Regions from separate parts of the Ligilactobacillus acidipiscis genome, predicted to be linked through region 2. Evidence: a T-box and tRNA genes for the amino acid it is inferred to sense, from the RefSeq annotation. Region 2 holds a T-box; the other holds one or more tRNA genes.

Region 1 (18,053 bases), 850 kb from region 2:
ATTGCTGAGCTTTGGTCGTCCCTTACTTTTGCTGCAATTATTATTTGCTTATTCATCACCAAGTTAGATTACATTTTGTAACATTTGGATAATTTATTTCCAGATATTTCAAATATAAAGTTTTACGTATAACAAAAAAGAGCACACAAGTGTACTCTTTTTTCATATTCATGTTTAATATTTATTATTGATGAATAAATGACATACCTGATCCTAATGTTACAGTCTGTGGATTGCCACCCATAGGATTTGAGAAACCATTCCCGCCTTGAATGATACTAAAGCTATTTCCATTCACAGCAGTAACGATTGCCACATGTCCATAGCCGGGCGCTGCAATCCATCCCCCCACATTTGAACCACCTGGAAATACAACTACTGACCCAACAGAAGGTGAATGATCAACACGGAAACCTGCAGCAGCTGCTGAACCAGCCCATTCCTGACCATTGCCCCAGTGTCCGCCTACCCAAGGCGCATGAACTTTAACAAAATAAGTGCATTCACCATATGGATAACCGTTAGCACCGCCACCATTACCATGACTGACCGTGCTGACTTGTTGCATTGCAGCTTGGGCAGTTTGGTTACCAGCATTTGAACCGTTGTCGACAGATGCTTGTTGCTTTTGCTGATTATCTTTGTTGGTATCAGAATGAGCAGCAGCGTTAGCTTTATCAGCCGCCAATGAAGCATCTTGTGTATTCTTAGCCTTCTTAGCTGCTTTTTCAGCTTGAGCTGCTTTTTCAGCTGCTTCTTGTTTTGCCGCATTTTCTTTATCATTTTGAGCAGCTAATTTTGCTTCTTTAGCGTTCAAGGAAGCCATATCCCGATATAAACTCATCTTTGATTTTTCTTCATCTTTAACTGATTTAGTCAAATCTGCTTGTTCTTTTTCAACTTGCTCTTGATCATTTTTTTGTTGTTCCATTGTTTGGTTGTTGGCATGAACAACACGTGCAACAGTGACAGTCCGACCAAGCGCGTCTGAAATGCTGTCAGAATCAGTCACAAAATCCAAAATAGAACCGGAATTGTTGATTTGGGCTGATTGAGCCTGTTTTTTCAACTGACCATCACGTTTGCTGATCTGAACTTTTAAATCGTTGATTTTTTGAGATTTCTCCATCTGCAGTTCTGTAGCTGCATCGATCTTCTTTTGTGAATCTGCGATTTTCTTCTTGGTAGCTGCGATTTCAGTGTTAACATCGTTTAAATCAGCAGCAGTATCAGCTGAAACAGCTGGCGCAACGACACTCATAGTTGTAACTGTTGCCAAAACGATGGCACATTGACTAAGTAAGTTTTTCTTCATGAATATGTTCTCCTATGTAAAATAATGTAATTTAATAAATATTTTTCGTTCGCTTAATTACCACGATTTCCATATTATCATTATTAACATAGGATAACCATTACATTATATTTACAAAAACTGATATTATTTAAGAAAAAAGACTCTTATATTACAAAAATGTTTCACAAACAAAAAACAACAACGCTTGTTCATCAATAAACATGATAACCAACAAGGTTTTGTGCCTACAACTAGCTTCTTTATATTTTCCACAATTTTTAAGATTTGTTACAATAATTTCATTCAGTTGCGAACTTTTTTTTAATTTTTATTCGGAATTAACTATATTTAGTGAAAAATAACCTCTAACGCCCTGATATTGACGTTAAAGGTTATTTGCTTATATATTATATATTCTGCGTCAAAGCCATTAAGATTGGGACAACTATCAACGCGAGAAAAGTCGTCTCTGTGACCATTACGGAGGCATAATCAGCATCAGCATTATACAAACGAGCAACAACTGGTGCATTTGTCATCACGGGCATCGCTGATTGCAAAATAAAGACTTGTTTCATTAAAGTAGGAAAATTGGTCGATGCCACCAAAAGTGTCATCAATAATGGTGCTAACACAAAACGTCCTAACAAGATCAATAGATTGTCTTTCTTCAGTGACAGCTGCTTTAGGCCGGCATTATACACACAGATCCCAATAAAGATCATGGACAAAGGGGTCGTCAAATTACCTAGATAGCTTAAGTCCTTGATCACAAATAACGGTAATTTGATTTTTAGCAAAACAAGCAGTACCCCAACGATAAAACCTAGCAATGGCGGTGAAAAAACTTTTCTGACCGTAGTCTTTAGGTTAAACTTAGCATCTTGCATCCCATCTCTTTGAATAAAATATGTCCCGATCGTCCAAAAAATCGTGGTATTTGCCATATAATAGATCAAAACAAAGGGAATACTCTTGCTGCCAAACAAGGCTTGGTTAATTGGCAAACCAACAAAAACTGTATTTGAATTGAAGAACATTGATGAAAATAAGCCGCGATGACTGCCGGAAACCTTAAATATCCGGGCAAAAAGAAGTGCCACGACCATCAAGATCAACATCGAAATGATCGGAAACACCAAGTCAGGAATGATCCCTATCAGCTGATGTGCTGTGAACCGACTAGTGATCGTATCAATCATATAACATGGTAAGCCGATCTGCGTAACTAGCTCAGCAATCAGCTTGTCAGTTGAACCGGGAAACCATCCTCTAGCTGCCAGAACATATCCGACGATGATCAAGACCAAAATAATAATGACACCCGAAATACTTTGTAAAAACACACTCAAAATAAACTCTTCTCTCTAACTCTGTATTACAAAACCTATCTTACTTGTGAGTATACTCGTTTTTTATTTTCATGAAAAGCGAAGCAAAATATTTTATATGCTCACCACACTTTTCATACTCTCTCAGCAACCACTCATTAAATTCATGAATTTTTTTGCTAATTGTTTAATTTTCCTAAAAAGCTCTTCAGCTTATTTCAAAAAAAAGGCTTAAAGTGTATAATTCAATTATGTTTGAGAACACATAAAGGAGTCATATATGGCTAATAAAAATAACAACGAAGAGGACTATTATGAAACACCCCTGCGTCGGCAAGATAACGGGAGTTCACACCAGTTCAAAAAAAAGCATACCTGGCGCAAAAGGATCTGTGCTATTCTTTTAGTCGTTGGACTGGCAGTAATTTATGGCGGAACTGCATATGGTTATCACATGTTACATTCCGCTAAAAATACCCTCAACGATACTTATACAGAATCAAATGTCAAAAAAATGCGCAATGTTTCTGACGTGATCAAAAATAAAAAGCCTTTTTCCTTATTGATTTTGGGAACGGATACCGGTGATCTGGGTCGTTCAGATAAAGGCCGCACAGATACGATCATTATCGCAACAGTCAATCCGGAAAAAAAGCATGTCACTTTAACAAGTATCCCGCGGGATACTGAAGTTAGGATCGCCGGCTCGGATAATTCCTACGATAAGATCAATTCGGCTTACACCATCGGCGGTGTTTCGACTGCGATCAAAACCGTACAAAATACATTGGACGTCCCGATCGATTTCTACCTACTGGTAAACATGGGCAGTTTGCGTAAGATCGTTGACACATTAGGCGGTGTCACCGTCACCCCAACTTTGACTTTCAAATACAGCGATGCTGATGTTACTAAGGGTAAAAAAGTTACATTGAATGGTAAACAGGCTCTCGCGTACTCACGAATGCGTTACGATGATCCAGAAGGTGATTATGGTCGGCAAAAACGTCAACGGCAAGTTATAGAAGAGATCATTAATCAAGCAATCAGCGTCTCATCTATCACTCAGTTCCAAGACTTGCTCAAGTCGATCCAAACAAACATGAAAACCGACCTAAGTTATGACGATATGATGACGATTGAAAGCAACTATAAGAGTGCTGGTAAAAAAGTTGACTCCTACACATTACGTGGAAATGATGCAATGCTTGGCGGTGCTTCTTATCAAATTGCCTCATCGTCAGAAAAGAAGAAGACTTCTGACCGGATCCGTGAACAGCTCAACTTGCAACCAACTACCGAAACTTTCAGTAACCCGGTCGAAAGTGATGGCTCAAGGGGTCAGGGACAAGGCACCACAGGGTCTACGACTGATCAAAGCCAAAATGGACAAGCCCAAATATATGGCGGTGGTCAAGATTATTCTGGACAACGATCAACCTACAGCCAATCTCAAGACACTGGCACTTACGGCTATTAAAATACAGATAAAAAATATCCTGACATTGAAATGAACAGTGTCAGGATATTTTATTGCCATTATTGATTCAGGTCACAACCGGAGAAATTTAGTAATAAGCTACCATAGGCCAAACCTGCCCCAAAACCGCTCAACAAAACTAGGCCCACTTGATCCCTATCATTTAACTCTTCAGTTAAAACTGATGGGATACCGACTGAAGAAGTATTTCCATGGTCGGTAATATTCACGCCAAAGCGATCCGTTGGCAAGTCCAGATAAGCCGCAATCTTTTCGATCAAACGTAAGTTAGCTTGATGAGGTACCACTAAATCAAGTTGCTGCGGTGAGATTTTTTGTTTCTGTAAAAAATCAGCAATGTGTTTCGTGACGGTTTCAGTTACAAAATTAAAAACAGCGTGTCCATCCTGGTAAAAAGCATCTACCTTAGGATAATTAGCAGCAGAGATCTCCTTTAACGGTGCGATCCTTCCGCTGTGAATAACGTCAGCATTGCCAGCGGTACAAAGTTTTTCAGCAACAAAGATCTCTTTTTCTTTTTCCGGCGTAGAACTGATGATCATCCCAGCTGCCCCATCGGCAAAAAAAACTGCTGAAGTCCGGTCCTTAAAGTCTTGCATCTTCGAGTTGTTTTCCGCACTGATCACCATCACATTATGATAGGCACCGCTGCGAATAAATTTTTCCGCAGTGCTTAATGCAAACACAAAACCCGCACAGGCTGCCGAAATATCATATGCAAATGCTGTGGTCGCTCCCAGATTAGCTTGGACCAAGGCGGCTGTTGACGGTGTTAAAGCATCAGGAGAGATCGTTGAGACAATGATCATATCTATTTGAGCAGCACGAAGTTTAGACTGTGCCAGCAACTTCTCGCCGACCTTAGTTGCCATCTCAGAAGTATTCTCATCAATTGCGATGTGGCGAGTTTTGATCCCGGTATGTGTCTGGATCCACTTATCAGACGTTTCCATTAAAGAGCTCAATTCATCGTTATCTACAACTCGTGGCGGAAAATATTCGGCCCAAGCCCTAGCTGTTACGTATGTCATATTCTGCACCCCAGATTCATTTGCCAGCTAACAGCTGCAAAAAGTTTTTTGTTTTTAAAAACAGCACAAAAAAAACACTGCTCCCCCTATTTTTTCATAAGACAAGGCTTAAAACACTTGCCTTACGAAAAAACCGCAGGAAACTTTTCAGTTTCCCACGGCCTATTTTGATGCGGGTAAATGGATTCGAACCATCACGAGCGCAATGCTCACCAGATCCTTAGTCTGACGCGTCTGCCAATTCCGCCATACCCGCGACAACAAATATTATTATATCAAAGGTTGATTAATTCTGCAATAGTTTTTTATTGTACTAGCCATTACACTAACGCAGTACCTCTTTATCGCCGATCCAAGCGCCATTTGCAACCAGCTGCAAATGTCCGTGGCAGCGAGAACACACATAACGATCGGTATTGACTCGCCGGACCCGTGGATATGTTTGCCCACATGAAACACACTGGTACAAATACTTTCGTTTTTGCCGGACAGCTTGCTTCGCTCGTGGTGCATAGCGTGAGCCGCCGACTTCTTGTAACAAACGTTTGAAATCATTATCGCAATGACGGTATCCTGCATGCACTAAATGCAAGTGATAGTGACATAACTCATGTTTGATCACGCCGACCAAAGTTTGTTTGCCATGTTCTGTCAACATTTTTGGATTGATCTCAATATCATGGGTCGCCAGCTGATATCTGCCGCCGGTCGTACGCAAACGTTTGTTGAAAAAAGCACGATGCAAAAACGGGCGCCCAAAGAAATCGTTAGAGAGTTTTTCAACTAAATTTTGCAAGTCATCGTTTGTCATTGGACACTTCCTACACTAATTTAAATTCAAGTCTAAAAATCTCTTCCATAAAATGCTAAAATTTAAGATGAAGTTTTTAGAAAGGAGCTTTTCTTTGACTCCACAAGATATATTAGAAAAATACTACGGTTATACTGAATTTCGCCCTGGCCAAAAACAGATCATTGACCAAATCTTGGCCGGGCAAAACACCTTAGCAATCATGCCGACCGGGGGTGGAAAGTCGCTGTGCTACCAGGTGCCGGCTTTATTGCTGCCTGGCTTGACTCTGGTAGTTTCACCGCTGATCTCCTTGATGAAAGATCAAGTCGATTCCTTAAGGGATAGCGGGATCCACGCCGGATTCATCAACAGTTCGCAAAGCTGGGGAGAAACACGCCAAATCTTAGCAGCAGCAGCTAATGGTGAGCTAAAGCTTTTATACATTGCACCAGAACGTCTGGAGCAGCCGGGGTTCATGGAACGGCTCCAACACTTACATGTTGCTTTAGCAGCCATCGATGAGGCTCATTGTATTTCACAATGGGGACATGATTTTCGTAAAAGTTATTTAGCTCTAAGCTCTATTCTACCACAGATCCAATCTCAGCCAACGATCATCGCTTTGACTGCCACAGCAACGACTGCGGTCGCACAAGATATCATGGCACGTCTAGATATTCCACCAGAAAACGAAGTCAAAACCGGTTTTGCCCGTCCTAATTTAGCTTTTAAAGTAGTCAAGGGGCAAAACAAAAACAATTTTATTTTAAAATACGTCAAAGCTAATCGAAATTCAGCGGGGATCATCTACGCAGCGACCCGCAAAAAAGCAGAACAGATCGGTGCTATGCTGCAAAAAGCGGGGATCAAGGCCGCAGTCTATCACGCTGGTTTACCTGAAGATGTTAAGAAAAAGAATCAGGAAGATTTTTTATTCGACCGCTTATCAGTCATTGTAGCAACAAACGCATTTGGCATGGGGATCGATAAAAGTAACGTCCGCTATATTATCCATGCTCAAGCGCCAGGTAGTTTAGAAGCATACTACCAAGAAGCCGGCCGGGCTGGACGCGATGGTTCAAATGCAGAGGCGATCTTGCTGTATGCTGCGCAAGACATGCAGATTCAACGTTTATTTGCAGAAAACTCTGATGCCGATGAAAAACATAAAGAAGTCATTTACCATAACATTCAAAGTATGGTAAATTACGTCAACACACAGACTTGCTTACAAAAATTCATCGTAAATTATTTTGGTCAAGACATGGAAGATTGCGGTACCTGTTCCAACTGTACCGATGACCGCCAAGAAACTGACATTACCGTCACAACTCAAAAGATCTTGTCATGTGTAATGCGGATGCACCAACGTTACGGTCGGAAACTGGTTGCCCAGGTCTTAGCCGGCTCAAAAGCCAAGCGAGTGTTAGAACTGAACTTGACCGAGCTGCCGACCTACGGTATTATGCACGACACCAAGGCCAATCAGATCGAAGAATTGATCGATTACTTAACGGCCAGCGGTTACTTGACGATGCCGGACCCGCAGTATCCGACCTTACATGTCACACAATTAGGGGCGGATATCTTGCGGGGACAAGGTATGGTGACTCGCAAAGTAGCTATTATTCAAAAAAATAGTGCTAACCCCGAGGATTCTGAATTATTTGAACGTTTGCGAGCTTTACGCTATGAACTGGCCGAAAAACAAGGAGTCCCGCCCTACGTTATTTTCTCTGATCAGACTTTGCATGAAATGTGCAGTCAATTGCCGGATGAACTTGAGCAAATGTTAGAGATCAAGGGTGTCGGCCAACAAAAATTAGCCAAATACGGACAACAATTCCTGACCGTACTCGACAGTTATCGTGACAAAGAACCTTCCGACCTAGCTTAAATAAAAAAAGCATTTTCTCGTCTGCTGCGGGGAAATGCTTTTTTATCCACCCTATCTTAACCGACTCGTTGCATGATCCGGCCAATATGGGCATTAACGTGATCCATGGCATCAGATTGTTCCTGTTCTGACTCCTTAAAGGCTGGGCCATCAATCTTTTGCCCCGAATAATCAATGCTGGCATGCATTTTCTCACACCCAGCAACAAAATCACGGTACGCTTTCACTAACTGCTTATGCGGCCCGATGATTGCAACTGGTGCGCTGATTTTCTCAAGCTTAGCCATGTTTTGCTGATAGACTTCGATTCCCTGGCTAAAGCTTTCCTGGATCTGTGCGTACTGGTCTGCACTTAATTCTTTCTTGTCAGTCGCGACTCCATTTGCCAAGTCAAAGTATGAATTTAGATTTCCACCCATATCTTCAGTCGCTTGTAAAATGTCTGTGATCGTTTGTAAGTAGTGCCCCAGATCAGCTTTTTTCTTCAAAATCGTTCCTCCTCTAGTTCCAATTACAACAAGTATACCATTTTATTGCCCACACAAAAAAGAAGGGTCATCCCCTTCTTCTTTGCTTTATTTCCAAAAATCATCATAGACGTTGATCGGTAAATGACGTTTGTGTTGTGTTTTCAAATACCAATTTTCAATTTTTTCAGCGGCACTATCTGCAATCTCTTTACCTTCCAGATAGTCATCGATCTGTTGATAAGTGACGCCTAAAGCCACTTCATCCGGTAAAGCAGGTCGATCTTCTTCCAGGTCGGCTGTCGGAACTTTTTCATACAAATGCTTAGGAGCACCTAAATAAGTCAGTAAAGCCTTGCCTTGTCTCTTGTCTAGACGCCAAAGAGGTGTAATATCGGCACCACCATCGCCAAATTTAGTATAAAAGCCAGTTACCGCTTCAGCGGCGTGATCAGTCCCAACGACAGCACCAGCCTTAGCACCAGCGACAGCGTATTGAGCAATCATACGGGCCCGGGCCTTAATGTTGCCCTTATTGAAATCACTGACAGTGAGATCATTAGCTTCAACAGCGGCCATCATGGCATCGGCACTATCCTTGATGTCGACTCGGACCATCTGATCGGCCTGCATAAATTCGATCGCATCCAAGGCATCCTGTTCATCAGCTTGTGAGCCGTATGGCAAACGGACGGCAATAAATTGATAGTCCTGGTCTCTTGTTTCTTGGCGCAATTCACTAACGGCTTGTTCACACAAAACACCGGCCAAAGTTGAATCCTGCCCACCAGAGATCCCTAAAACTAAAGACTTAAGAAATGAATATTTTCTGAGATAATTTTTCAAGAAGTCGACTGAACGCCTGATCTCTTGTTTGGGGTCGATCTCAGGAACTACTCGTAGTTCGGAAATAATTTGTTTTTGCAACGGACGCATCCATATTCCTCCTCGTATGGTTAAAAATAAACGTTGGTTTTTAAACCAGGTTTACTAACAATTTTTACTTTCTTTATTGAACATTACATGGTAGCCTTTAATGTCATTGACTTTGTTCAAAGTGGTATAGGTTGATTCCCCCCCGTAATTAGCCGAGCAAATTTTGCACTTTTCCTGCCAAATTGACAGCAGTTAAAGCTGATCAAAAATTGATGTCATATTTTCTACCACAGGTGTTATTTTACACTTTTTAAGCGATTTTTACACGAATATCACCATTTTTTTCAAAAATTTTGCACCAGACTCTTTTAAATCTTATTGTGGAACATGACTGGCTATTCGTACACACATTTCGCTAAACAACAGCAATAATTATAGCATTTTTAATAAGATTTGGACTTGCTGGTCTATTCAAGCATACATTTGGTATAATGGTAGCAACTTATAAGAAATAAAGGCAGGGTCAAAATGAGCCAAAAGTTTACGGAAGTCTCCGTACTCGGAGTTAACTTTATTCAAGCAACTGTCCAACAGTTTCTAAATCAAGTCTATCAAGACAGCCTTGACCAGCAAAACCGCTTTATCGTAACGGCCAATCCAGAAATAGTTTTAACGGCTAGGGCAAATCATAAATACGCCCAAATAGTTGCTGGGGCGGACTACACCACCGCCGATGGAATCGGGATCATTAAGGGCGCTCAAATCCTCGGGACCCCTCTTCCAGAAAGGATCACTGGCTTTGATAGTATGCTAGCTTTATTGAAATGGGCGAGCCAACATCACAAACGCGTCTTCTTGTTGGGAGCAAAACCGGAAGTGGTCAAAGCTGCCGTCACTAAAGTTGAAGTAAAATTCCCTGGGATCAAGATCTGTGGTTGGCAAGACGGCTACTTTGAAGACGAAGATGCAGTGGCAGAAAAAATCAGAAGTGCTCATCCCGACTTTGTCTTCGCAGCGTTGGGTTTTCCCAAGCAAGAATATTTCATTGCTAAATACCGTCATGTTGCAGATGCCATCTGGATGGGTGTAGGCGGTAGTTTCGACGTCTTAGCGGGTTTTGCCCAAAGAGCACCCCAAAAATGGCAAGATCACCATGTTGAATGGCTCTATCGTTTTCTGAAAGAACCAAGCCGCATAGGGCGAATGATGGCACTTCCCAAATATTTAGGCTTGGTCTACCTGCAAAAACTAACACACAAAAGCTAAGCCAGAAATGATTTTAATTAAAATGTTACTTAGAAGTACTAAGGCAAAGTTAAGTTTCAAGTAAAAATTGAAAATTGTGGTCTACCGGGGGTCTTGTATTTCACCTCTGGTGGGCCACAATTTTTTTACCCTCAATTGTCAAGTTAAGTGCAACACTAATGGCCTATTCTTATAATTGGTCTAGAAAGTTAAACCAGTTGTGGCATAACATCCGCTGGACAACTATAGCTTAAACAGCGGCGGGGACGGTGATTCAGCGTGTCTTGAACCAACTGCAGATCCACTAATGAGAGGTTTTTAAAGGAATGCCCCTTTGGGAAGAACTCTCTTAATTGACCATTCACATTCTCATTAGTGCCCCGTTCCCAGGGAGAATATGGATGGGCAAAGTAGATTTCCGTTCCTTGAACCTGATTTAAACTAGCGAATTCCGAGCCGTTGTCAAACGTGATCGTCCGAAAGTTTTCTGCACCGTAATCATCAATCGTATCTTGGAGGGCTTGCCGGCAAGTCTCTGCCCGGTAATCAGGCAATTTAACGATAATTTCCATCCGGCTAACTCGCTCGGTTAACGTCATTAAAGCTGGTTCGGACTCAACCCGTTTGGCTTTCACTAAGTCGCCTTCCCAATGGCCCAACTCCTGACGTTTCCGAACCACTGCGGGCCGGTCTTCAATGGACTGTCCAAGCCGTTTTTTATTCAGGCGGGCATGTCGGTGATTCGGGCGTTTAACGCGGCGACGTAGCTTCATGGGTAAATCATAGTTGTGAAGCTCCGGGAGCTTGCCAGCCTCGATATACCGATAGACCGTAGCCGTTGATGGGCAGGGAAAGCCCGGGTAATGAGCTTTGAAATAGTGGACATACGTATCGACACTGAAAACTCGTGGCTTAGCTTTTAAAGCTTTCGGCAGGGACTTGAAGAACACGGCAGCCCGCTGCAGTAAACCTTTGGGGTGACACTTGGCCCGCTGTTCTCGATAGTAAGCCGCCCCGCGCTCGGCAAAGTAGCCCTGATATGACCGATGTTTCTGGGAATCAATCTGGGTGGTTAACCCGCGTTTTAATTCGCGAGAAATGGTGCTGGGACTCCGGTGAAGCCGGCTGGCGATCTGACGAACGCCAAATCCTAATCGAGTCAGGGACTCAATTTGACCGCGTTCAAAAGATTGGAGTTGTTGGTAATGCTTAGGCATGATATTCTTAGTTTGGGTCATGAAGACACCTATCCTTATCTGTTGATTTTGTCGTTAATAATAAGAATAGGCCTTCATGGCCTTTTAAGCTAGTCTAATTGGTCTAGTTATCAAGTGTTGCACTTCAATTTTAAATCGGGGACAATTTTTTTACGGCAAATTTAGTAAGTTATGGCCGCTCAAGTTTCAACTGGCATTTGTGCCTCTTATTTTGCAGAACTTCTGGCACTTACTTTATCGAAATTAGGCCACGTTCTCATTTTTCAATACTTTACGCTTTGAAACCTGACTGATTTCTGATACTTAAAACTGTTGCAATTCTCCACTTTCATTGTGAATAAACACCAATTATTTTCTTAGCAGTCTTCCCATTTTTTCAAAAGCACTGTAAACAAAAAACACTCTCCGTAATGGAAAGTGTTTTTGGAATAAACGATAATAAATTAACGTTTTGAGAATTGTGGAGCCTTACGAGCCTTCTTCAAACCTGGCTTGCGACGTTCCTTCATACGGGAGTCACGAGTCAAAAGACCAGCGCGCTTCAAAACACCACGAAATTCTGGGTCAACTTGCAACAAAGCACGAGCAATACCATGACGAGTTGCTCCGGCTTGGCCTGCATAGCCACCACCATTAACGTTTACTAAAACGTCATATTGGTCTGCTGTTTCTGTAACACCAAATGGTTGCTTGATAACTTCGATCAAGTTTTCAAATGGAATATATTCTTCAACTGATTTGCCGTTCATCGTGATCTTACCAGTACCGGGTACCAAACGAACACGAGCAACGGAGTTTTTACGACGGCCTGTGCCACTATATTGTACTTGAGCCAATTTCGAATTCCTCCTAGATTAAAGTATTGATATCCAAAACTTCTGGATTTTGTGCTGCATGCTTGTGATCTGCACCGCGATATACATGTAACTTCTTAAGTTGTTGACGGCCAAGAGTACCCTTTGGAAGCATGCCTCCAATAGAGAGTGCAAGCAACTTCTCTGGATCCTTTTCACGGTAATCCCCAGCAGTCCGTTCCTTCAAACCACCTGGATGTAATGTGTGATGATAATAGATCTTTCTTGAAGCTTTCTTACCTGTCAAAGCAACCTTGTCAGCATTGATAATGATCACAAAGTCGCCTGTGTCAACGTTTGGTGTATAAGTTGGCTTATTTTTACCGCGTAAGATAGATGCTACTGCGCTTGACAAACGACCCAAAGGGACATCTGTAGCGTCAACGACATACCATTTACGATCTACTTCGCCTGATTTTGCTAAATATGTTGTACGCACGTTTATTTCCTCCATTTATGATGCTTGTTTGACATACAATAAGTTAACGGGGCCTACTGTGGGGCAAACAATACCATGTACTATAGTACGATTTTTTTGACGACTAGTCAAATAAAAACCGATAAAAAGATAACTTTTTTCGTCCTAAATTCAGCTGACCTCTTGTTGATTTCTGAAATTCTCAACTCAGTTTTGCAAGTGTCCTTTTTTTTCAAGTTGTTGCGCTTGTTGTCCATAGTAAACTTCTTTTAAGTATAAACCGCTGGCCGGCGCAGTTTCTCTGGCCTGATTACGATCCTTGACCTCATACAAACGTAAGAAATCATGGACCGGTCGTCGCTTATTACCGATCTCCAATAACGTGGCGACCATAATACGGACTTGATTATACAAAAAACCATTACCGCAAAATTCAAAGATCACTTCATTGTTTGCTTGGTCTTCACGAACAGTTGCCTCATAGATCGTGCGAACATGAGATTTTGTTTGACTGCCTGAGGCAACGAAACTACTGAAATCGTGAGTTCCAACAACATCTCCCATCGCCTGCTTGATCCGTTCGATGTCCAAGGGATACTTATAGTGTCCAGTGTAAAAACGTTTGAAAGGGTCAATGAACCAGGAACGCGAAACCCGATACATATACCTCTTCGCGTGAGCTTCATAACGCGCATGAAAAGTCTGTGGCACGATCTGGCAGTCAACAATTTCAATATCTAATGGCAACATACTGTTAAGTCCCCGTAACATGGCGTCGGCCGGCATATCATGGGGGAAGTCAAAATGAGCAACCTGCCCTAAGGCATGAACACCCGAATCGGTTCGTCCTGAGCCAAAAATCGTGATATATTCATCAAACTTGCTCATTTTGTTTAAGGCTTGTTCTAAGACAGATTGCACTGTCCGTTGCTTAGGCTGACTTTGAAAACCAGCAAATCTTGTTCCATCATATGCTATTGTTATTTTGTAACGACTCGTCATTATTTGTTCCTTTTCTAATACATTTAATTATTTCTGAGTAAGCATTTTGCTCTCTTAAAGAATACACTTTTATTTTGGTTGTGGTTGCCAGAAAACCAGATCTAGCTCGGCTTTCCGGCGAATTTCTTTCCCCAGTTATTTTCTAAGCACGACTAAAGCTATCGTTAGCACGACAAATAAAATAACTGCGATCGTATCATTTCTTTTCCATTCCTGCTTGCGATACTTGGTTCTTCCTTCGCCTCCATGATACCCGCGTGCTTCCATCGCTGTCGCTAAATCTTCAGCCCGGTTGAACGAACTTACAAATAAAGGGATCAGTAATGGGATCACCGACTTGATCTGCTTGATCAAATTACCTTCACCAAAATTAACACCACGTGCTCGTTGTGCGTTCATGATTTTCGTAGTCTCATCCATTAAAGTTGGGACAAAACGCAAGGCGATCGACAACATCAGCGCGATCTCATAAACCGGCACTTTGATCTTCGTCAACGGTTTTAAAAGCAATTCTAGCCCATCCGAGATTTCGATCGGTGTCGTAGTTAAAGTCAGCAGTGTCGACATAAAAATAATCAACACAAAACGGCAAAAGACAAAGACACCATTGATCATCCCGCTGTCGGTAACTGTAAAAGGACCCCAGTGCCAATAAACGTGTCCACCACTGGAAAAGAAAATCTGCAGTAAGACTGTAAATAAGATCAGCCAGATCAATGGTCTGACACCCTTAATGAAAAAGCCAAGCGAAATATCTGAAAGTTTAACGAACAACATGACCATCGCAGTCATTAGGACATAAGTTTCCCAATTATTACACAAAAAGACGATCACGATAAAGTAAAAACTAAGAAACAACTTCCCTCGCGGGTCCATCCGGTGGATCAAAGAGTCGCCATTGATATAACGACCTAACAGCATTTTATCCATGTTGTTCATCTCCCTTGCCTGCCAAAAGCTCGGCCAGCTGTGCAGCCAATTGCTCCTCGGTCAAAGGTAAATTTTTAAATGGGACACCCTTGTCTGCTAATTTAGCCGCAAAAGCCGTTGTTTGCGGCAAACCCAAATGATGCCCTTTCAACCACTTAGGATCACTGAACACTTCTTGTGGTGTACTATCTGCGATCAAGCGGCCTTCTTCCATCACAAGCACGTGATCAGCATAATTAGCCACATCATTCATCTGATGAGTTACTAAAATAATTGTGAGGTTTTGTTGCTGGTGTAATCGTTCAAACATTTCCATCATTTCCAAGCGGCCTTTAGGATCCAATCCGGCTGTAGGTTCATCTAAAACCAAGATCTGTGGTTCCATAGCTAATACTCCTGCGATCGCGACACGACGCATCTGACCACCTGATAACTCAAATGGTGAATTTTGCAAGACACTTGCTGGTAAGCCGACCAATTCAGCCATTTTGGCAGCGAGGTCTTCGGCTTCTTCATCACTTTTACCAAAGTTTTTTGGCGCAAAGGCAATGTCTTTTAAAACTGTTTCTTCAAACAACTGTGCTTCAGGGAACTGAAAAACAAAGCCCACGTGACGTCTAAGCTCGTTTAATTCCTTATTTTTTGTTTCGGGTGTGATTTTGTTGCCTGCCACCGTCAATGTCCCGGCAGTTGGTTTGAGCAAACCATTTAAATGTTGCAGTAAAGTCGATTTACCGCTCCCAGTGTGACCAATAATAGCAGTATAACTCCCATCAGCAATATCCAGTGAAACATCTGTCAAAGCACGGTGAGAAAATGGTGTCCCACTTTGGTAAACGTAATTTAGTTTTTCAATATGGATCGACATAACCAATTCACCATGCTTTCTTCATCCATGTATTCTGCCGGTATTTGAATACCACGTTTTTTTAGTTCAAGTTTTAAGCGTTGCGGATAGGGAACATCCAAACCAATATCGATCAATTGTTCACCCTTTTGAAAAAGCTTTTCCGGCAAACTGTCATCAATGATCTGACCGTCATCGATCACGATCACTCGGTCAGCTAGCGACGCCTCATCAATATCATGTGTAATAGAGATCACCGTAAATCCTTCGATTTGATTCATTTGTCGGATCAACGAGATGATCTGCAGTCGTCCTTCAGGGTCCAACATACTGGTCGATTCATCAAAAATGACAATTTTAGGTCGAAGAGCTAATACTCCCGCGATCGCGACGCGTTGCTTTTGCCCGCCCGACAAACGAACTGGTTCGTGCTTGGCAAAATTCTGCATATCAACAACTTCCAAAGCCTTTTTGACACGCGCATGCATTTCTTCACGCTCTATTCCTTGGTTTTCGAGCCCAAAGGCCACATCTCCTTCAACATCAGCACCAACAAATTGATTGTCCGGATTTTGAAAGACCATGCCGATTTTTTTTCGAATATTCCATAAGCTTTTGTCTGTTAATTTTTCCCCACCTATGAATACTTCGCCAGCTTCTGGTTCGATCAAACCATCGATTGCCTTGGCCAAGGTACTCTTTCCACTACCATTATGGCCAATGATCGCCAGCCATTCACCTTCATTGACATGCAGGTCGATATGGGAAAGATCTAATTTCTCATTTTCCTGTGAATAACGAAAACATAGATCTTTAATGTCAATTATTCCGTTCATTTTACCTGCCCTTTCAAAATTAGTCTATAGCTTTAATCATACCATAATGCCATAAATGAAAAAATACAAATTAACAAGACCCGCTCCAGCACGTTGATTTCTCGATATGTAAAAACGACTCACGAAATATTCGTAAGCCGTTTTAAAAAATTCAAAAATTATACCAAACAAAAAATCACTTTTTACGACAAAACTTTCACAGAGAACTGCTACTTAAGACTAGACTCGGTTTGACCCATCATCGTAACGCCTATCTATTGCCATAAAAGTGACACTTGTTAATTTATTTTTAGATGCATGTAAAAATTAATCAACTAATTCCAAAACAACCATTTGGGCTGCATCTCCGCGACGTTGATCCATTTTTAAGATCCGAGTGTAACCACCGTTACGCTCTGCATAACGTGGAGCTACCTCATCAAATAATTTTTGTAAAGCAGTTTGGATAACAACTTTATCTTCGTCTTCTTTAACATCAGCAACAACATCCATCATGAATGCGGCAGCACGACGACGAGCAGCTAAGTCACCCTTCTTACCCAAAGTAATCATTTTTTCAACAAACTTACGTGCTTCTTTAGCGCGTGGTTCAGTTGTAACAACTTTACCATTAACGATCACGTCAGTTGTCAGGTTGCGCAACATTGCTTTACGATGAGCACTGTCACGCCCTAATTTACGGTATGCCATGAACAGATTCCCTCCCTTGTTAGTTAGTTGATATTACTAGTCATCATGACGCAATGACAAATCCAAATCGGCCAATTTTGCCTTAACTTCTTCCAATGATTTCCGACCCAAATTACGGACCTTCATCATGTCTGCTTCTGACTTATTAGTCAATTCTTGCACGGTATTGATACCGGCACGCTTCAAGCAGTTATATGAACGAACAGACAAATCGAGTTCCTCAATCGTCATTTCGAGCATTTTTTCTTTATGAGTCTCTTCTTTTTCGACCATGATCTCGGCATTCTTAGCCTCGTCAGTCAAATCAACAAATAAAGTCAAATGTTCTGTCAAGATCTTAGCTGACAGACTGATTGCTTCACTCGGAGTAATTGATCCATTAGTCCAGACATCAAGCGTCAATTTGTCAAAATCACTCTTTTGACCAACACGTGTTTTTTCTACTTGGTAGTTGACACGTTCGATTGGGGTATAAATCGAGTCGATTGCCAATACACCGATAGGCATATCTTCAGTTTTAGCTTTATTTTCATTAGCTGAAACATAGCCACGACCCTTGTTAGCAGTCATCCGCGCATGGAACGAAGCACCATCAGCGACTGTACAAATATACAAGTCAGGGTTGAGTACTTCAACTTCACTGCTTCCTTGAATGTCGCCTGCAGTTACTTCCATTGGGCCGGTAACATCAATTTCCAATGTTTGAACGTCTTCGGAATTTAACTTCAATGCAACTTTTTTCAGATTCAAAATGATTGTGGTTACGTCTTCCAAAACACCATCAATTGATGAGAATTCATGCAAAACGCCATCAATTTGAA
Region 2 (13,746 bases):
GTATACCGTTTTTCGTTTCAACTCTATCACCAATTAAATTTAAGATGTGAGCTGCATCAATAACTTGAGTACCAGATAACTTAGTTCTTCCAGTAAGTTGTTTAATTTCAATTGGTGGGTCATCATCTGGACCAACACCCGTAAAAATGTTCTTATATGCACCCACATACTGTAACCACTCATGTTCTGTGATACCAAATGCATCATCATCCCATTTAAACTCATAATATTGCTCAACAGTATTAACTTTGTCAGCAGTAGCCTTGAAATTTGCTTGGAAATTTGCTTTTCCGGCTTCATCATCTTTTAATTTTTGCCAATCTGTTGGATCTGGTAAGATTGGTTTCATTTGTTTTACGGAGAGTTCAAGCTTTTTAACTGCATTTTTATAAACATCAACAATCGCTTTATTACTTGTTCCTCCACTGCCATATAGTTTTAAAGCAGTATCCACTGTATTTTCAGTAATCTTAGGGTATTGAAAATTAATAATGGTCCCAAACTCTTTAACTGCTCCAAAAACACGGTTCGTCCTAGAATAAGCTTGAATCAATTCTTGAAGTTCCAATGAACGATCAACATACAAAGTGTTCAGCCTTTTTGAATCATATCCTGTCAATAACTGATCAGCTACAATAACTAAATCAATATTTTTCGAATTTCTGCCACTACCCCCACGTTTTGCACGTTCTGTTAAATCTTCAAAATAGGCATCTCCACCCTGTTTTTGATTACCAGCTTCAAAATGTAATCCTGTAAATGCCTCGTAATCCGCAAACATTTCATTGATTATTTCAGGAGCAACATTATCGGGATCATTTTCGTTTCCAAAACTAAAAGTCATTGCGACGTTGATTTGCTTATTCCGACTTTCCAACTGTTTTTTAAACTCTCGATAATAAGCAATAACTCTACTTTTATAAGCAACTGTTAAGATACCGTTGAACTGTTTTAACTGCGACTGATTTTCCCAGTTATCTAGCATTTCTGTAACTACCCGTGGAATATGCGTCTCATCTTGATAGACCAAAACACCATCCTCAGCCGCTTGTTGTTCAACCTGTAAATCAGATAAAATCTGAACTGAACGTTCTAATTCGCGATCAGATAAGTCTGGATGTTCTATTTTCTGTCGCTCAATTATTTGTTCACGTAAATCTTCATAGCTTGTAAATTCACCAGTATTAATATAATCCACATGAAAACCTAAAACATTGCCATCTTTGATGGCCTCTTCGATCGTATAGCGATGTAATTCAGGGCCAAAGAGCTTTGTTGTCGTATTAATAACTTCGCTTTTTTTATTAACTTTACCCTTCACATTATTTTCTTCAAACAATGGCGTGCCTGTGAAACCATAGAATAAACCATATTTTCTGAAATAATACTTGATGTCACCCATCATTTGTCCCATAGTTGTGCGATGAGCTTCGTCAATAATAAAGACCATCTTTTTTTCAGCTAAACTCTGATCATGATTTTCATTAAGCTCTTTTACTAATGAATTCAATTTAAAGGTCGTCGTAACAACAATTCCAGTCTTTAGTGACCGTAACTGTTTTTTAAGTTGATATGTTGAATTAGTATCATCAACATCAACTGATTCATAAGCAGAATATGCTTTAAAACTATCAGAAGTATTACTATCAAGTTCCCGTCTATCAACCAAGAAAACTACTTTATCAAAACCTCCACGAGTTGAGAGAAATAAAGCAGTTTTAAAACTAGTGATGGTTTTACCTGAGCCAGTAGTATGCCAGATGAAGCCCCCGTGAGGCCCGACACCTTTATCATCTCGTCCGAATGCAGCTGCCTCAATTGCTTGTAAAGCATACACTTGATAAGGTCGCATTAGCATATGCTTTTGATTTTCTTGATCATTAGCTTCATCGATCACCAAATAATCGCCAACCATTTGGTGTGCCATTGGAATTTTTAATAATGTTTTAGTAATTGTTTTCCAATTATTAATTGGTCGATTATTTTCATCCGCCCAGTGAAAAACAAAGCTGGGATTAAAATCATCAACCGATTTTGGAGTCGCAAAATAACGTGTTTCAATTTCGGAAGTGACCACCATCATTTGCGAAAAAGCCATAAAATTATTGCTATATTCGCCATCTCGATAGTATCGTTTAAACTGACCAAAGGCCTCATCTAAATTTTTATCGGTTCGTTTCTGTTCAATGTTGATCAATGGCAAACCATTGATCAACAAAACAATGTCAAAGCGATTATTATTAGGCGTTCTAACTTCACGCGCAATTTGATAAGAAGAGTCGCCCCCACGTACTTCTGCCTTTTTAAAAATTGTTAGTGTAATTTGCCTTCGAGTAACATTTAAATTGTCGTCCCGATATATTCCATCAATTTTTCCAGTAGATTCTTCGATCGACAGAAGTTTAGCAGCTTCGTAGCTATTACTGATCTGACTAACTTTAGCTAATACTTGATCGAATTCTTCGTCTGTTAGCGGCACACCTTCCAACTGATCAGCATTGATACGGTTCAATTGCACTCGCCAATTTTTTATTAAATCAGCGACTGTAACTTCATGTGTATTACCATTTAATTCTTCCATGGCATCCCACTTATATTCAGCTAAGGCCTCAACAAAGTTTTGTTGAAATGTCCTTTCAGAAGCATCTTTAACAACTTCACTCACTTCACTGTCCCCCTTTTTTAAATTTTCGAATATACTTACGCTAAATTTAAACGAACATCTCATTCAAGTATGCTTGTTTCAAATTTTGCAGCTTTTCTAACTGTTGCTGATGAAGAGCGATAGTGTCATCTAACTTCTCAAACATATCGCCAATCACTTTCTGTTCAGATTCCTCGGGTATCATCACCTTGATATCTTCAACATCGGAACCATTGAAACTTGGTAATGCTCCGACTTGAGCAAATCTAGATAATCTTAACTTTTCGAATAATGTCTTACCGAAATAACGATTCCAAGAAGAGTCAAACAAATAACTCATCATGTTATTATCAATTAAAAAAGAAGTATCGACAATTCGCTTTCTATCGAGGAATATGGCTGCCCCTACTTTTGCAAATACAACACCACTATTTTGGGGGTTAATGGGATTCCACTTATTTTCTTTAAGTTGAGAGTCACTTGCGTAATTGTTGGCATTCATCATAACAACCTCATTACCTGGGTTGTTCATGTCTGATACTTTATAAAATGGAGTCCCTTGCTTACCTCCTTGTTGAGCATCTGGAAATCCAATTCCAGACTTAGCCTTGCCAACTTCACCCAACTTACGCTCTTCCCAATCATCAGTAAATCCAGAAAATCTTCGTTTCGGCTTACGCTCTCCTTCCGCAGGAAACATTTCCGTTAAATAAGCAGATTTTAATTTTTTTAACTTATCATACTTACGCTGATGAAGAGCGATAGTCTCATCTATCTTTTTGAAGAATGAACCGATTTTTTGTTGTTCTTCAAAATCTTTTGGAAAAGATACTAATGTTTTTTGTAAGTTTCCTTTACTAATTGATGATACTTTTGAACCCTGAATCAGTCTCAAAAGTTGTCTATGATAGGTATTTGAATTGATATAATATCCTAGAAAAAATTCAGCTTTTTTATCTTTTGATCTTGCAACTATTGTATGTAATCCTGCTACGAGATTTTTTTCAGTTAAACCATTGACTTCAACAGCTTTTCCAACAGTTTCATCTTCAGCTGCATCAGCAAAAATCAAATCGCCGTTCTCGAGCAAACTAGATTTATATTTTTCTAATTTACCACCTGTGATATATGGAATTTTATCATTTTTAATATTTAGAATGGCTGGATATTTAATCAATATATCTCCATAGTGAACGCTTTTAATATCGCCTTCATCATAATTTAACAATGCTCTAGATAATGAATTTGTAGACACAGGAAAATTAAAACATTCATCAAACTTTCGCTGTTCCCAAGCGTCTGCATTTTCGAACTCCTTAAAACGTCTATAAGGCACATTTTTCTGCTTATCGGCCATTATTTCACCACCAATTCACTTAAAAGACTTTCAAATTCACTTTCAACTTGCTCAGTTTCCTTTTCAAGGTCAGATAAGGTAGTTGAATAACGAGTATTTAACGTTTCTAAAGTTTGTAATTCATTTTTCAAAGGAGCTTGAACTAGATTAACTATTTTAGTTTCAATACCACCGAACCACTTTTCATAAACCAGACTATTTACTTCTTCATTAGTCAAGTTTTCGATTCGTTCATAAACAGCACCTTGAAGCTCTTTTTCTTGATTTTTTATTTCTGTATTTAGCTTTGATTTCTGATTCATTAAGGTCGAAACTTTGTGCAACAATTGATATTCGTCTGACCCTTTTTTTGCTTCTTTAAGTTCAGCTTTGATTTTTTTATTGTCGAAAAAATCTTGTGGTTCATCATCTTTGTTTTTCTTTATGGAATCATATAGAATACTATTTTCGTCACTATCTTCAACTTTAGCCGCCTCAACTAACTCGCTAAGTTCACTTTCTGTTGCGGTTAACTGCTCTTTACTATCAGCGATTTTTTGAACTAGTTCAGAATATAAATTCTTAGCGATCAAATCATTTGGCACGATTGCACCGATCCAACCGTCTTGCTCTTCATGTTTCTTTTGCCCCGTACCTTTAGTGACCATATTGGGCTCACGTGTGCGTCCAGCAGTATAAAAGCCCATCCCGGCAATTAGTTCTGTATCATTGAACAAGGTATTTTTCCAAATTTCGGCAATAATTTGATAACCAGCATAAGCATCTAGGTAATCAAACTTTGACAATATTTGTTTAATCTCTGCCAACATTTCGTCACGTAGGTCTTCTAGCTCTGTTTCACTGTCGACACTAATTAATTTTCCCCAAAATTTCTGTAGATATTCGGTAACTTTACCCTCAACTTCAGCAGACTTGTTTTTAACCCTCTCATCAGCTAAAACTTCTTTTGTCAAATCATCTACTGACTCATTCAATTCAACATAGCCTTCACGTAATGGAGTTAAAGCATTATCTAATACATCTTTAACGATTGAGTTCAAAACTTTCAAGTCAGCAATATTTTTCATTGGTATTCCACCTAACAAGTGACCGTCAACATCTTGAGGAATTTCACTATCCATAGCTTCTACATAACGCGGGATATTTAAGTTATATTCATTTTCAATAATTTCTTTTCGGTCTGCTAAATGACTGTAACCAGCGACTTCAATTTTATCAACATAAGTATCAACGATTTGTGCAATATCTTTTTCTCGTAAAACATTTTGTTTACCGATCTTCACAAAATGTTCCGATGAGTCGACCAACAATACTGGATCAGACAACTCTCGATTTTTCTTTAAAATCATAACACAAACTGGGATACCGGTATTTGTAAACATATTGCTAGGCAGTCCAATAACCGCGTCAACATAATTTTTCTCTAACAAACGCTTACGGATCTGACCCTCTGTTCCGCCACGGAATAAGACACCATGAGGCAACACGATCGCCATTGTCCCTTTTTGTCCTAAATGGTATAAACCATGCATCAAATAAGCAAAATCGCCTTTAGAATCTGGAGGTAAAACCCCAAAATCAGCAAAACGCGGATCACTAACTTTAAGCGGCTTATCTTCATGCTTATTCCACTTAGAATCAGAGTAAGGTGGATTCATTACGACTGCATCAAATTGCACACCTTCCTCTGGCCTTTCTGGATCTTCAGGCCAATCCTCAGCTAATGTATTCCCATTTTTAATATCCATATTTTCTGGTCGAACACCATGCAACAGAAGGTTCATCCGCGTTAAATTATATGTTTCCGTAATGAATTCTTGGCCATAATAATGCAAGTCACGTTGCGCACTCTTATTTAAATGCTTACCCACTGTTAAGAGTAATGAACCTGAACCAACTGTGGGATCATAAACTGACGAAATGTTTGACGATTTAACCACGATCTGTGCTAAAACTTCACTGACTTGACGAGGAGTATAAAATTCTCCTGCCTTTTTACCAGCACTAGAAGCAAATTGACCGATCAAATACTCGTAAGCATCGCCCAAAACATCTCCATTTTGCAAATCAACCATATCCAGATCTGCAAAAAGCAAAATCAAGTCTTTGATGTTTTTACTACGTTTATTTAAATCATTTCCTAACGCTGAATCTGTCAAATCAATGATGGAAGTTGAAAAGAGCCCCTTAAAATCATCGGCATCGCCTTTGATCTCGATATTACGCTCAAAAGAGTTCAAGCTATCCATGACCTTTTGTAATTCAAAGTCACCATTTCTAATATCTTTGACCCATGTTTGATATAAATGTTCTGGTAAAACATAATAACCTAAAACTTTTTGAATCATACCAGACAAAGTATCTCCTAGTTGTTGATAGGCCTCTTCGTATTCCTGAACATTATTTGCACTTTTGGAAACTCCTGCTGTCGACCGAAATGTTGCCAATGTCTGATCACTCAAGAATTTGTAAAACATCAGACCTAACATGTAATCTTTATAGCGACTAGCATCCATCGAACCACGTAGATCATTAGCACCGTCCCATAGACGACGTTTAATTTCTTCTGAAGTAGTAATCATTATGTATTTCCTCCATGTATCAAGCTATTATTTCTCATGTAAATAAAAATATACATCTATTTTTATTTTAGCATTTTGATATCAGCTAAAAAAGCATCTTCTGGTATTATCTTGCCAGAGATGCCTCTTCAATCAAGAACAACAATTGTTATCGTTCATTTAAATACTTAACTGAATGCATATATTCTCATCTAGCATTGACTCCATAAACATATGACACATAACAAGCGAAGTCACCGATCCTTTTACGCGCTTGCACAGGGTTAAACGTCAATTCTTCATACCAGCTACTTTCTAAGTCATGCTCATCCAAATAACGTTTGACTATGTTTAGCGTATGAATGACGTTATCATGCTGGCTTGTTCGTTGATCATCCATTTCAGCTCGTTGTTCATTTGACAATAACAGCCATTTTCCACGCATTGCTGCATAAATCACCGAAGACTGCAAAAAATCTGACCAATAATTTTCTACCTTTGGGCCAGCAATTTCAATCAAACCAACTAATTCACTATAAATTTGGTCTGCCTCTTCAAACTTTAAACCACTTTTCTTTTTCTCGAAGTCCTGATATGTATAAAGTTCCATTTGGCTCCTCCTCATAAATTTAACTCATGGCTAACTTCTAAAAACATTAAAGAATTTACTTCATTGTATCAAAAAAACGAGCTCCGTTTAAAAGAGAACTCGCTTCATTATCTATATCTTATTTAACGTGCAGCAATCTTCTAAGTGATCCAGCCCTAGATCCAAGAATCTTGTCGGCCACTCTGGTTTTTAATGTTAGCCAGGCATAAACATAAGCCCCGCCGCCAACTGCCAAGAGTAATACCAAGACCGCCATGAACCGGCTGTATTTATTCAAGACAAGGCCCAAACCAAAGACGATCGCTAAAACAACCGCAAACATGATCAAAGAAAAGACTGTCACTTGGTTGAATCTCTTTAACAAACGATCGAGATCTAAGCCGAATTCGTAATAAACATAGCGGACCATCAAGATCCCAGAACAGGCTGTACCGATCCCTGTAGCTATGACAGGACCATAACCATGCAGCCAAACTGTCAATGGGACTTGCAAGATCAGCTTGATCACCAAACCAACGACTGTATATTTGATCGCGATCTTATTACGATAGACCCCCTGCAAGACTGAGGCCATCAGTGAAAATAAGCCCAGTGCTAAGGCAGTATACGCCGAAACGCTCATGATATAAATACCCAAATGCTCATATGAATAAAACAAAACATACAGTGGACGTGCCACGGCTGCCATTCCTAAGGAGGCAGGCAGCATGATAAAGAAAAATAATTCCAATGTATCAGTGATCTGGTCTCGTGTACCTTCTTGATCACCCTTCGTGACAAACTCCGACAAAAGCGGGATCGCCGTGGAAGCCATCGCGATCGCCAGTGAAACGATGATCATCACTAATTTGTTGGCATTCCCTGCAAACAGCGCGTACTGTGCGTTGATACTATCCAAGGTAAAATTAGTGACCTTTTGCATGATCGGTTGGAAAGTATACTGATCAAACAAGTTATATAAGGTCATCGAAATGCTGACAAAAATAAATGGGATCGACTGATAGATAACTTCTTTGATCAGTTCACCATCTGAAACCGAAAGCACATTAGCACTACTGTCTGCTAAATTATCAAACCAAGTCCGCTTTTTTAAATAATAAAAGACTAACAAGATGATTCCGCCGATCGCCCCGAAAAAGGCTCCGAGTGTTGAATGAACAACACCTAGTTCATAATGACCGTTAAAGACTTTCATGATCAAGTATGTAGCGACTAACATATAAACGATCCGTACGACTTGCTCAACTAGTTGTGAGATCGCCGAAGGAGCCATATCCTGATAACCTTGAAAGAAGCCTCGGGCCAAGCTCATAACTGGGATCAAAATCAAGGCCAATGATAACGAACGATAAATTGGCACCATGCGTGGATCGCCTTGCGAGATCCACGGTGAAATAAACCACAACAACCCTGCTGAAAAGATCCCTAATCCCAACATCAACAGCATCGTTTTTTTAAATAATCGTCGTCCAACTTGGTATTCATTTAATGAATTGTAATGCGAAACTTGCTTTGCTACCGCCGAAGGGATTCCCGCCGTAGCGATCATGATAAACAAGCTGTAAACAGTATATCCTTTAGTGTACAAGGCATTAGCCTGTAACTTGTCACTACCAAACCAGCCGTACCACGGAATAATATAAATTGCTCCTAAAATTCGTGAAAAAATACTGCCCGCTGTCATCCAAGCGGACCCTTTCAACATCTTTTCTTTAGCAGTAGGTTCAGATCCAGCTGGCTTGAGCTGTTCTTCACTTGACTGGACCTCACGTTCACTCATCAAAATAAACCTGCTTTCTTTCCAGTTAATTTGACATCACCTGCACACGACAATGCCACCGTTCTTCATCAATAACATTAAATTTACATTCACAACTATTCTATAGAAGTTGCCGTTGATTAGCAATGTTTCTTGAAAAACATTATGAAATAATAAAGAAAATCGCCTAAAAAAATAGAAGTACCCAAAGAGTACTTCCATTCAATCATCTTACTTTGTTCACATAATTACTTGCCAACTACAATATTGACTAACTTGTTAGGCACAGCGATCACTTTCTTGATCTCCTTATCAGCCAATTCTTCTTTGACCTTTTCATCAGCTAAGGCAATTTCTTGCATCTTATCTCTGGAAGTATCACGCTCGATATCCAAATGCTGCCGAACTTTACCGTTGACCTGAACGACGATCTGGACTGAGTTATCAACTAACTGAGTTTCATCGTAGCTTGGCCACTGAGCATAGGTGATCGTGCCGACATGACCTAATCTGGACCATAGTTCTTCAGCGATATGCGGTGTCAATGGAGCCAACATCTTGACAAAGCCTTCCATGTATTCCAAAGGCAAAGAATCCTGCTTGTAACAATCATTAACAAAGACCATAAAACTTGAGATCGCCGTATTGAAATGCAATTCTGCGAAGTCTTCTGTGACTTTCTTGACCGTTTGATTATAAACTTTATCTAACTTATGATCGTTGATCGTTGTTACACGGTCACGCAACTCGCCTTCGTCATCGATCAGCAGGTTCCACACACGTTTGATAAACTTATGTGCCCCATTCAAACCGTCTTCACTCCAAGCGATCGAAGCATCAAGAGGCCCCATGAACATTTCATATAAGCGCAAAGTATCGGCACCATATTGTTCTACGATGTCATCTGGATTAACCACGTTCCCCTTAGACTTGGACATCTTTTCGTGGTTATTACCCAAGATCATTCCTTGGTTGACCAACTTCTGGAATGGTTCCTTAGTTGGCACGACTCCCAAGTCATACAAGAACTTGTGCCAGAAACGAGCATAAAGCAAATGCAAGACAGCATGTTCAGCACCGCCGACATACAAATCGACCGGCATCCATTGCTTTAATTTTTCATAGTCTGCCAAAGCATCCTTGTTAGTAGGGTCAACGTAACGTAAGAAGTACCATGAACTTCCTGCCCATTGTGGCATAGTATTAGTTTCACGCTTGCCTTTACGTCCGTTTTCATCGACAACATTGACCCAATCATCCAGGTTAGCCAGTGGGCTTTCACCAGTACCTGACGGCTTAATGTCTTTCGCCTTTGGCAACAAGAGCGGCAATTGATCTTCCGGCACTAAGGTCGTTTCGCCGTCTTCCCAGTGGATCACAGGAATCGGTTCACCCCAATATCTTTGCCGTGAAAACAACCAATCACGCAAACGATAGTTGACTTTCTTTTCACCGATTTTCTTTTCAGTGAGCCAAGCGATCATCTTGTCGATCGCTTCTTGCTTGCCGAGGCCATTCAAGAAACCGGAATTAATGTGTTTGCCATCGCCCACATAAGCTTCCTGTGTAACGTTGCCTCCTTCGATGACTGGTGTGATCGGCAGGTCAAACTTCTGCGCAAACTCATAGTCACGTTCATCATGAGCCGGAACGACCATGATCGCACCAGTTCCGTATGAAGCCAAAACATAATCGGCGATCCAAATTTGGACTTTCTCGCCGTTCGCCGGATTGATCACATAACTCCCAGTAAAGACACCCGTCTTGTTCTTAGCCAGATCAGTCCGTTCCAAGTCGGATTTATGTGAAACTTCGGCCACATATTTTTCAACTGCTTCTTTTTGTTCAGGGGTCGTTAACTTTTTGACCAGCTCATGCTCTGGTGCCAAAATCATACAGCTGGCACCAAAAATCGTATCTGGGCGAGTGGTGAAAACTTCGATCTCATCATCATGATCTGCCACTTTAAAGCGAATTGACGCACCAACTGAACGACCGATCCAATTACGCTGTTGTTCCTTAATTGCTTCAGGCCAATCCAAGTCATCAAGATCATCGATCAAACGGTCGGCATAGGCCGTGATCTTTAAGACCCACTGGCGCATTGGTTTATGAATAACAGGAAAACCGCCGCGTTCCGTCTTGCCATCGATCACTTCTTCATTAGCGACGACTGTCCCGAGATCTGGACTCCAGTTAACGGGAACTTCAGCTTCATAGGCCAAACCTTTTTTATACAATTGTTCAAAGATCCATTGCGTCCATTTGTAATAACTAGGGTCTGTGGTATTGATCTCACGGTTCCAATCATATGAAAGACCAAGCGACTTGATCTGACGGCGGAAATTATCCACATTAGTTCGAGTAAATTCACGTGGGGAATGACCAGTATTCAAAGCATACTGTTCTGCAGGCAACCCAAAGGCATCCCAACCCATTGGATGCAAAACATTGTAACCTTGCATCCGTTTCATGCGTGCAATGATATCCGTTGCCGTATAACCTTCTGGATGTCCAACGTGCAAGCCTTGTCCAGATGGATAAGGAAACATATCCAGTGCATAATAATTTTTCTTAGCAGGATCTTCAGTTGTTTTGAAGGTCTGGTGTTCTTTCCAATATTTCTGCCATTTTTTTTCAATTTGTTTATGATCGTAAGCCATTGATCAAAGACTTCCTTTCCTATTTGTCAAAATAAAAAAATCCTATACATACTCCCCCAAAAGAGGAAATGTATAGGACGAATTACTCGCGGTACCACCTAAATTTCGGCAAAATGCCGACACTCAATTTCATAACGGGAAATACCGTTCTTGTTTACTCTGTTCAACAAGAAACTCAAAGGTGAGTTCAAACTGATAAGTGTTATGCTCACACCGCCCGCATACTCTCTGTATCACTGCTCAGTCCTACTGATCCTTCTCAACGTTAATATTAACTATTACTATAGCAAATCGCATTTTTGAATGCAATAGCTGAATCAATTTGAATTATTTTAATTTTAAAGTCTGACCGACATAGATAGTATCGGAAACCAGGTGGTTCAATGACTTCAGCTGGTTGACCGTCATTTTATTTCTAGTAGCAATCCTCCATAAAGAATCATGAGCCTGAACAACATACGAACTTTTTTGCGCAGCTGAAGCCGGTTTTGAAGTAGTTTTATTGATCGAGGCGCGCCCCTGGACTTTCAAGGTTTGGCCAATATAAATGACGCTGCCTGTCAAATGATTCAACTGACGCAGTTTTGCGATCGTGGTATTATGTGCATTCGCGATCGACCACAAACTATCATTTTTCTTGACCACATAAGTTCCATTAGTTTGTTTGTTGGCAGTGGTCGTCTTAGAACTCTGGTTATTATTTTGCCCAGTATGAACTTGACTGCCCTTGACCTGCAGTTTTTGACCGACACTGATCAAATCACTCGTTAATTTGTTTAACGATTTTAAAGCAGAAACCGTCATATTATGTTTTTGCGCGATTGCCCATAAAGAATCCCCCGACTTAACGGTATAAGCACCTGCTGTGTTGCTTTGACCGGACTGCTTTTGGTCTTTATTAGGCTGTGATGTCTGCGAAGTTCCTGGTTTAGACTGTGATTTCAAAGTCAGCTTTTGACCGACATAGATCAAATCAGAACTTAACTTATTGATGGATTTGAGCTGCGCCACGCTCAAACCATGCGAATGCGCGATCGACCACAACGAGTCATGTGCCTTTACGGTATAGTCTGCTTGCTGTTGCTGCTTGGAATTGTCAGCGGCTGGCTTTTGTGAAGTTCCACTGGTTTGTTTACCTGGTTGTTTATTCGCCCCAGAAGCACTTACCTTAAGTGTCTGGTCAACATAAATTATATCCGATTTAAGATTGTTCCAAGCCCGTAAATTAGCGACCGTCGTTTGATACTTCTGAGCGATCGACCACAAACTATCCTTCTTTTGAACCTTGTAGGTTTGCGAATTCGAATCTGCCGGTTTTGACTGAGTTGGCTGATTAGGCTGCGAATTCGTTGGTTTTGAAGGCTGTGAATTTGCAGAACCATTATTGCTTGCAGTTGAACCAGTCAGTTTCAATTTTTGGCCGACATAGATATTGTTGCTCGTCAAATTATTCAGTGATTTTAAACTAGCGACCGTCATCCCATGAGTCGTTGCAATATGGTATAATGTATCCCCTGATTTAACGGAGTATTGCCCGTTAGCTGTTGGAGTCGTGCTTGTGTTGCTTGGCTGATTATTTTGACCCGAATTGGCGTTAGGCAACGTCGTTGAAGTATTACCAGTCGAACCGGTCTGGCTATCATATTTTTTCAAATTATAATTATTGATGATATTCTTCAAAGTAGCAGCGTAAGTCGGCGAAGTGGCGTATGTGCCGTAGACACCGTGAGCTAAATTATCTGCAGCTTGCTCAACACTTGCGGTCTTACCAACAGTCGAATTAGGAAAATGCCCCACAATCAAGTTAGCATAATTATTCAAACTTTCAGTGTAACTATTATATTTCTGGAATTTAGCCGAAACTGTATGATTAGACCCGCTATAATATTCATTTGTATTCATTTGAACAAAAGCACCATAACCATTCCACTTAACACCAAATAGATTATAAGCACTGGTTGACAGCGTACTGCTGCCCCAGCCGCTTTCTAAAGCAGCTTGCGCGATCATCATCGAGGCGTATAAACCACGCTGACGCGCAACTTGCATTGCTGACGGCGCGATTTTATCAATAAACATTTGCGGGCTGCTGTAGACAGTTACAGAACTGCGTAAAAGGCTATTGCTGTTTTCTGAAGCCGCAGCCGTGTCC

Evidence for each region. The T-box of region 2 lies ahead of leuS (leucine--tRNA ligase). A T-box ahead of a tRNA ligase gene usually reads a tRNA of that ligase, here a tRNA-Leu.
Region 1: it encodes a tRNA-Leu, which carries the amino acid that the T-box ahead of leuS (leucine--tRNA ligase) is inferred to sense. The anticodon was not compared.

What each region holds. Positions count from the first base shown of each region.
Region 1 covers NZ_LT630287.1:1,863,560-1,881,612, forward strand. Annotated here, with positions in the region: gene BQ5903_RS08650 (coiled-coil domain-containing protein) at 185-1,315, opposite strand; gene BQ5903_RS08655 (AEC family transporter) at 1,705-2,649, opposite strand; gene BQ5903_RS08660 (LCP family glycopolymer transferase) at 2,909-4,108, shown strand; gene BQ5903_RS08665 (beta-ketoacyl-ACP synthase III) at 4,168-5,160, opposite strand; tRNA gene BQ5903_RS08670 (tRNA-Leu) at 5,332-5,416, opposite strand; gene BQ5903_RS08675 (SprT family protein) at 5,486-5,971, opposite strand; gene recQ (DNA helicase RecQ) at 6,024-7,850, shown strand; gene BQ5903_RS08685 (hypothetical protein) at 7,907-8,338, opposite strand; gene nadE (ammonia-dependent NAD(+) synthetase) at 8,426-9,253, opposite strand; gene BQ5903_RS08695 (WecB/TagA/CpsF family glycosyltransferase) at 9,722-10,459, shown strand; gene BQ5903_RS08700 (IS30 family transposase) at 10,648-11,676, opposite strand; gene rpsI (30S ribosomal protein S9) at 12,099-12,491, opposite strand; gene rplM (50S ribosomal protein L13) at 12,505-12,948, opposite strand; gene truA (tRNA pseudouridine(38-40) synthase TruA) at 13,135-13,929, opposite strand; gene BQ5903_RS08720 (energy-coupling factor transporter transmembrane component T family protein) at 14,065-14,859, opposite strand; gene BQ5903_RS08725 (energy-coupling factor ABC transporter ATP-binding protein) at 14,852-15,727, opposite strand; gene BQ5903_RS08730 (energy-coupling factor ABC transporter ATP-binding protein) at 15,703-16,542, opposite strand; gene rplQ (50S ribosomal protein L17) at 16,849-17,232, opposite strand; gene BQ5903_RS08740 (DNA-directed RNA polymerase subunit alpha) at 17,269-18,053, opposite strand, start outside.
Region 2 covers NZ_LT630287.1:1,020,437-1,034,182, reverse strand. Annotated here, with positions in the region: gene BQ5903_RS04720 (type I restriction endonuclease subunit R) at 1-2,665, opposite strand, end outside; gene BQ5903_RS04715 (restriction endonuclease subunit S) at 2,712-4,001, opposite strand; gene BQ5903_RS04710 (type I restriction-modification system subunit M) at 4,001-6,583, opposite strand; gene BQ5903_RS04705 (hypothetical protein) at 6,771-7,172, opposite strand; gene BQ5903_RS04700 (putative polysaccharide biosynthesis protein) at 7,291-8,952, opposite strand; gene leuS (leucine--tRNA ligase) at 9,180-11,594, opposite strand; T-box leader at 11,665-11,866, opposite strand; gene BQ5903_RS04690 (LysM peptidoglycan-binding domain-containing protein) at 11,922-13,746, opposite strand, start outside.